Regions from separate parts of the Streptomyces sp. NPDC051940 genome, predicted to be linked through region 2. Evidence: predicted binding sites of a transcription regulator. Region 2 holds the regulator's gene; the other holds the start of a gene.
The links. Region 2 encodes HrcA, which represses chaperone genes, less so after heat shock. Its sites were predicted from a motif close to TTNGCACTCNGNNNNNCNGAGTGCNAA; they were not measured.

Region 1: groL (chaperonin GroEL) is a predicted target of HrcA. The motif match lies at 1,703-1,729, and genes of this name have one in related genera.

Annotation. Positions count from the first base shown of each region.
Region 1 covers NZ_JBFAXR010000032.1:31,467-34,878, forward strand. The annotation lists gene groL (chaperonin GroEL) at 1-1,535, opposite strand, end outside; gene AB0M28_RS15370 (cold-shock protein) at 2,096-2,302, opposite strand; gene AB0M28_RS15375 (MoaD/ThiS family protein) at 2,828-3,103, opposite strand; gene thrC (threonine synthase) at 3,105-3,412, opposite strand, start outside.
Region 2 covers NZ_JBFAXR010000015.1:6,167-9,578, reverse strand. The annotation lists gene dnaJ (molecular chaperone DnaJ) at 1-1,097, opposite strand, end outside; gene hrcA (heat-inducible transcriptional repressor HrcA) at 1,098-2,114, opposite strand; gene AB0M28_RS09135 (MBL fold metallo-hydrolase) at 2,263-3,054, shown strand; gene AB0M28_RS09130 (DUF3097 domain-containing protein) at 3,058-3,412, shown strand, end outside.

The sequences.
Region 1 (3,412 bases), on a different contig from region 2:
AGGAAGAGCGCGGCGATGGACGCCGCGTTCTGCAGCGCGGACCGGGTGACCTTCGCCGGGTCGATGATGCCCTCGGCGATCATGTCGACGTACTCACCGGTCGCGGCGTTCAGACCGTGGCCGACGGCCAGGTTGCGCACCTTCTCCACCACGACGCCACCCTCGAGGCCGGCGTTGACGGCGATCTGGGTGAGCGGCGCGGCCAGCGCCTTGCGGACGATGTCCGCACCGGTCGCCTCGTCGCCCTGGAGCTCGAGCTTCTCGAAGACCGAACCGGCCTGCAGCAGGGCCACGCCACCACCGGCGACGATGCCCTCCTCGACGGCGGCCTTGGCGTTACGGACCGCGTCCTCGATGCGGTGCTTGCGCTCCTTGAGCTCGACCTCGGTCGCCGCACCGGCCTTGATGACCGCGACACCGCCGGCGAGCTTCGCCAGGCGCTCCTGCAGCTTCTCGCGGTCGTAGTCGGAGTCGGAGGCCTCGATCTCGGCACGGATCTGGTTGACCCGGCCCTGGACCGCGTCGGACTCGCCGGCGCCGTCGACGATCGTGGTCTCGTCCTTGGTGATGACGACCTTGCGGGCCCGGCCGAGCAGGTCGAGGGTGGCGTTCTCGAGCTTGAGACCGACCTCCTCGGAGATGACCTGACCGCCGGTGAGGATGGCGATGTCGTTCAGCATGGCCTTACGACGGTCGCCGAAGCCCGGGGCCTTGACCGCGACGGACTTGAAGGTGCCGCGGATCTTGTTCACGACGAGCGTGGACAGGGCCTCGCCCTCGACGTCCTCGGCGATGATCAGCAGCGGCTTGCCGGACTGCATGACCTTCTCCAGCAGCGGAAGGAGGTCCTTCACACTGGAGATCTTGGAGTTGACGATGAGGATGTACGGGTCCTCGAGCTCCGCCTCCATGCGCTCCATGTCGGTGGCGAAGTACGCGGAGATGTAGCCCTTGTCGAAGCGCATACCCTCGGTGAGCTCCAGCTCCAGACCGAAGGTCTGGGACTCCTCGACGGTGATGACGCCTTCCTTGCCGACCTTGTCCATGGCCTCGGCGATGAGCTCGCCGATCTGGGTGTCGGCGGCGGAGATGGAGGCCGTCGAAGCGATCTGCTCCTTGGTCTCCACGTCCTTCGCCTGCTCCAGCAGCGCGCCGGAGACGGCCTCGGTGGCCTTCTCGATACCGCGCTTCAGGGCCATCGGGTTGGCGCCGGCGGCGACGTTGCGCAGGCCCTCGCGGACCAGCGCCTGGGCCAGGACGGTCGCGGTCGTCGTGCCGTCACCGGCGACGTCGTCCGTCTTCTTGGCGACCTCCTTGACCAGCTCGGCGCCGATCTTCTCGTACGGGTCCTCGAGCTCGATCTCCTTGGCGATGGAGACACCGTCGTTGGTGATCGTGGGGGCGCCCCACTTCTTCTCCAGAACGACGTTGCGGCCCTTCGGGCCCAGGGTGACCCGGACGGCGTCCGCGAGCTGGTTCATCCCGCGCTCGAGGCCGCGCCGCGCCTCCTCGTCGAACGCGATGATCTTGGCCATGTGAAGTGGTCCTCCCAGGACGGGGTGGATTTCTCCGGACCGCGCTGGCGCCCGCGACGGACGGCCCGCGATTCGGGGCGGTTCCTTGCCCCACCCCTTCGCGGACCTCACCGAACTCCGGTCCTACGTTTTTGTCACTCTCACGGGGAGAGTGCTAACGCCAATGATTAGCACTCGGGGTGGTCGAGTGCAAGCGGCAGTCGCCGCGGTGGGGTCCGACCTGGGGTTTTGTCTCGCTGCGATCAGTGCCGGTCGCGCTCCAAGCGTGCGGTCACGCCGGCGCCTGCGGCGCGATTCGGCGCTGCGCGCCTCAGTCCTCAAACGCCGGACGGGCTGACATCGGTGCCGGTCGCGCTCCAAGCGTCCCGTCGCGCCGGCGCCTGCGGCGCGATTCGGCGCTGCGCGCCTCAGTCCTCAAACGCCGGACGGGCTGACATCGGCGCCAGCCCCGCGGCAACCGCCCATCCCCCAACCACCCCGAAACAGCGAGGGACCCGCATCCCTCCCCGGATGCGGGCCCCTCGTCGTGAAGCTTCTGTGGCCGATGCGCGGCGTGAAAGTCAGCCCGCGGCGAGGCGGACCATATCTGCCTGCGGCCCCTTCTGGCCCTGCGAGATCTCGAACTCGACCCGCTGACCTTCCTCGAGGGTGCGGTACCCGTCCATCTGGATCGCGCTGTAGTGGACGAAAACATCCGCACCACCGTCGACCGCGATGAAGCCGTACCCCTTCTCCGCGTTGAACCACTTGACGGTGCCCTGAGCCATTCCTAACTCCCCTATTGCTGGCCCTTACACAGGACCGCACTTCGCGGACCCGGGTCAGACCTCACCCCCGGCTCTTCCCCCGCAACTCCCCGGAGGCGTACGCCGGAACGCGTCGACCGCGGCTGAATGTATCTGCACCGATGCCCACTGCAACAGGTCAATCGGACGAGAATTCTGGGCACACCCGATCGGTATTAATCAGCCCAATTCCCAGCACCTCAGGGCAAAACGGGCCGGGCATAGCCCACCAACACGACAATTCGCACGCCGACTTCGGCCACAACTTGTCGCGTTCTCATATGCGTCGGGCATGAACCACCCGGCGGACACCACCGGGGAACATCCCAACCCTATCGCTAGTAATCCCGCGCACAGCACCGACCCGCCCCACAGGTCCTGTCCCGTACGTCACAGCACAGCACCCCGACACCACCGCGAACGCACCCCGACAGCACCGCGCCCCCTCCCGGATCCATCCGGAAGGGGGCGCGCAGCGGGCCGAGTTGGCGACGGCGGGAAGGGACGTCAGCCTCCCGCCACCGCCGGGATGATCGAGACGCCCGCGCCGTCCGGCGTCGGCGTCTGGAGGCCCGACGCGAAGCGGACGTCGTCGTCGTTGACGTACACGTTCACGAAGCGCCGCAGCTTGCCCTGGTCGTCCAGGACGCGCGCGCCGATGCCCGTGTGGTTCCTGTCGAGGTCGGTCAGTACGTCGGCGAGGGTCGCGCCCTCGGCGCTCACCTCGGCCTGCCCGCCGGTGTAGGTGCGCAGGATGGTGGGGATGCGGACGTTCACGCTCATGTCAGAGGCCAGCCTCTCGGAAGGAGTCCAGGGTGGGGCGGATGACGGCGGACAGCCCGGTCGTGGGGGCCACCGCGTCGAGGGTCTTGAGGCCGTCGCCGGTGTTGATGGCGACGGTGGTCTCGGACGGGCTGATCCGGCCGTCCGCGACGAGCTTGGCCAGCACGCCGAAGGTGACGCCGCCCGCGGTCTCCGCGAAGACGCCCTCGGTGCGGGCGAGCTGCTTGATGGCGTCGACGACGGCGGTGTCGTCGACGTCCTCCACCGCGCCGCCGGTGCGACGCGCGATGTCCAGGACGTACGGACCGT
Region 2 (3,412 bases):
AACAGCCCCTGCTGCCCTGGCTGGAACTGCCCCGTCGGCCGCTCCTCGTCCCGCAGCTTCGCCAGCTGGCGCAGCAGCCGCTCCTGCTCCGGGTCGAGCTTCGACGGGGTCAGCACCTCGACGTGCACGATCAGATCGCCGCGCCCGCCGCCGCGCAGATGCGTCACACCGCGCTGGTGCAGCGGGATCGACTGGCCGGACTGGGTGCCGGGCCGGATGTCGACCTCCTCCAGCCCGTCGAGGGTCTCCAGATTGACCTTGGTGCCGAGCGCCGCAGCCGTCATCGGGATGGTGACCGTGCAGTGCAGATCGTCGCCGCGCCGCTGGAACGTGGGGTGCGGCAGCTCGTGGATCTCGACGTACAGATCGCCCGCGGGACCGCCGCCGGGGCCGACCTCGCCCTCGCCGGCGAGCTGGATGCGGGTGCCGTTGTCGACACCGGCGGGGATCTTCACCGTGAGGTTGCGGCGGGAGCGGACCCGGCCGTCGCCGGCGCACTCCGGGCAGGGGGTCGGCACGACCGTGCCGAAGCCCTGGCACTGCGGGCACGGGCGGGAGGTCATGACCTGGCCCAGGAAGGACCGGGTGACCTGGGAGACCTCACCGCGGCCGCGGCACATGTCGCAGGTCTGCGCGGAGGTGCCGGGGGCGGCGCCCTCGCCGTTGCAGGTGTTGCAGACGACGGCCGTGTCGACCTGGATGTCCTTGGTCGTGCCGAAGGCCGCCTCGTCCAGCTCGATGTCGAGCCGGATCATGGCGTCCTGGCCGCGGCGGGTGCGCGAGCGCGGACCGCGCTGGGACGCCGTGCCGAAGAAGGCGTCCATGATGTCGGAGAAGTTGCCGAAGCCGCCGCCTCCGAAGCCGCCGGCGCCGCCGTTCATCGACAGCGGGTCGCCGCCCAGATCGTAGATCTGCTTCTTCTCCGGATCGGAGAGGACCTCGTAGGCGGCGTTGATCTCCTTGAACCGCTCCTGGGTCTTCGGGTCCGGGTTCACATCCGGGTGCAGCTCGCGGGCGAGCCGGCGGAATGCCTTCTTGATCTCGTCGGCGGAGGCATCGCGCCGCACCCCGAGGATCGCGTAGTAGTCCGTCGCCACTTACGACTCCGCCAGGATCTGTCCGACGTAACGTGCCACAGCGCGTACTGCTCCCATCGTTCCCGGGTAATCCATGCGGGTCGGTCCGACCACGCCGAGTTTGGCCAGTGCTTCGCTCCCGGCACCGTAGCCGACGGAGACGACGGACGCCGACGAGAGTCCCTCATGGGCGTTCTCATGCCCGATTCGCACCATCATGGCGGCGTCCTTGGCCTCGCCGAGCAGCCGCAGCAGGACGACCTGCTCCTCCAGTGCCTCCAGCACCGGGCGGATACTCAGCGGAAAGTCATGGTCGAAGCGCGTCAGATTGGCGGTGCCGCCGATCATCAGCCGCTCCTCGGTCTCCTCGACCAGCGTCTCCATCAGCGTGGCCAGCACGGTGGAGACGGTGCCGCGGTCCTCGGCCTCGAAGGAGTCCGGCAGGTCCTGCACCAGCTTCGGCACGTCCGCGAAGCGGCGGCCGACGACCCGGCTGTTGAGCCGGGCGCGCAGATCGGCCAGCGAGCCTTCCGTGAAGGGCGCCGGGCAGTCGACCAGGCGCTGCTCGACCCGGCCGGTGTCCGTGATCAGGACGAGCATCAGCCGGGCGGGTGCCAGCGACAGCAGCTCGACATGGCGGACGGTGGAGCGGGTCAGCGAGGGGTACTGGACGACGGCGACCTGCCGGGTCAGCTGCGCCAGCAGCCGGACCGTGCGGGCGACCACGTCGTCCAGGTCGACGGCGCCGTCCAGGAAGTGGTGGATGGCCCGCCGCTCCGCGGTGGACAGCGGTTTGACGTCGGCCAGCTTGTCCACGAACAGGCGATAGCCCTTGTCCGTGGGGATCCGGCCGGCGCTGGTGTGCGGCTGGGCGATGTAGCCCTCGTCCTCCAGCACCGCCATGTCGTTACGGACGGTGGCGGGCGACACGCCGAGGCTGTGGCGCTCGGTGAGCGCCTTGGAGCCCACGGGCTCCTCGGTGCCGACGTAGTCCTGGACGATGGCGCGCAGCACCTCGAGTCTGCGTTCGCTGAGCATGCCGCCCACCTCCAGCCGCGGATCGAAGATCTTCCCCCTGGCACTCGGCGTCCCCGAGTGCCAGCCTTTTCCCTGGCCAGTGTACGGCGGGGTCCCGTGGGCGGAGCAAGCCCGAGCCCGCTCGGCCTCCATGCCTTAGCGTCCTGCTATGAGCGCGATTGCGGAAGAGGAAGCCGGTAACGCCTCCTGGGAGGAGCTCGCACCAGGGGTGATCCGGCGCAGGCTGCCGGGCTGGGACGCCACGGTGGGAGCGGTGGCCGGTACGACGGGCGTTCTGCTCGTCGACACCGGTTCGAACCTGCGGGAGGGCGCGGAGCTGCGCTCCCAGGTACGCCGGGTCCTCGGCCTCCCCGTGACGCATATCGCACTCACGCACTCCCATTTCGACCATGTCTTCGGCACCGCGGCGTTCGCCGGGGCGGAGGTGTACGGCCCGCACGGCATGGAGGTGGTCCTCACCCGCGACCGCGACGAGCTCCGCGACGACGCGGTCCGCCACGGCCTGCCGCGCGAGGCGGCGGCGCAGGCGGCGGACGTGCTGGTGGCGCCGCGGCACCTGGTGACGGGCGAGTGGACGCTGGACCTGGGCGGCGGCCGGGAGGTGATCCTGGCGAACATGGGGCCGGCGCATTCGGCGCACGATCTGGTGGTGCTCGTGCGGGGGACGCCCGACATCGTCTTCTGCGGTGACCTCGTCGAGGAGTCCGGCGTACCGCAGGCCGGTCCCGACGCCCATCCCGCGCGGTGGCCCTCGGCGCTGGACAAGCTGCTGGAGCTGGCGGGCGACGACGCGGTGTACGTCCCCGGGCACGGGGCCGCGGTCGACGCGGCGTTCGTCCGGCGCCAACGGGCGGAGCTGACCGCCTCGTTCGGGCTGTATTCTCCGGGGGACAACCCCCGGACCCCCGGCCGCGACAGCTCGCCCGGCAAGGCACGATGACCCATGCGCAGCAGACCGTACGACCCCGACCTGACTCCCCCGTGGCAGAAGTCCAAGCCGGTGCCCGAGGTCCCCGCGGAGGCGGGCCTCGTGGCCGAGGAGGTGACGACCGGGTTCTGCGGCGCGGTGATCCGCACGGAGAAGACCGCCGAGGGGCCGACGGTCACCCTGGAGGACCGCTTCGGCAAGCACCGGGTGTTCCCGCTCACACCCCGCGGCTTCCTGATCGACGGGAAGGCCGTCACCCTGGTCCGCCCCACGGGCTCCGCCCCCGTACGCCCCACCCGTACCGCCTCCGGCTCGGTGGCCGTCCCCGGCGCGCGGGCGCGCGTGGCGCGGGCCGGCCGCATCTACGTCG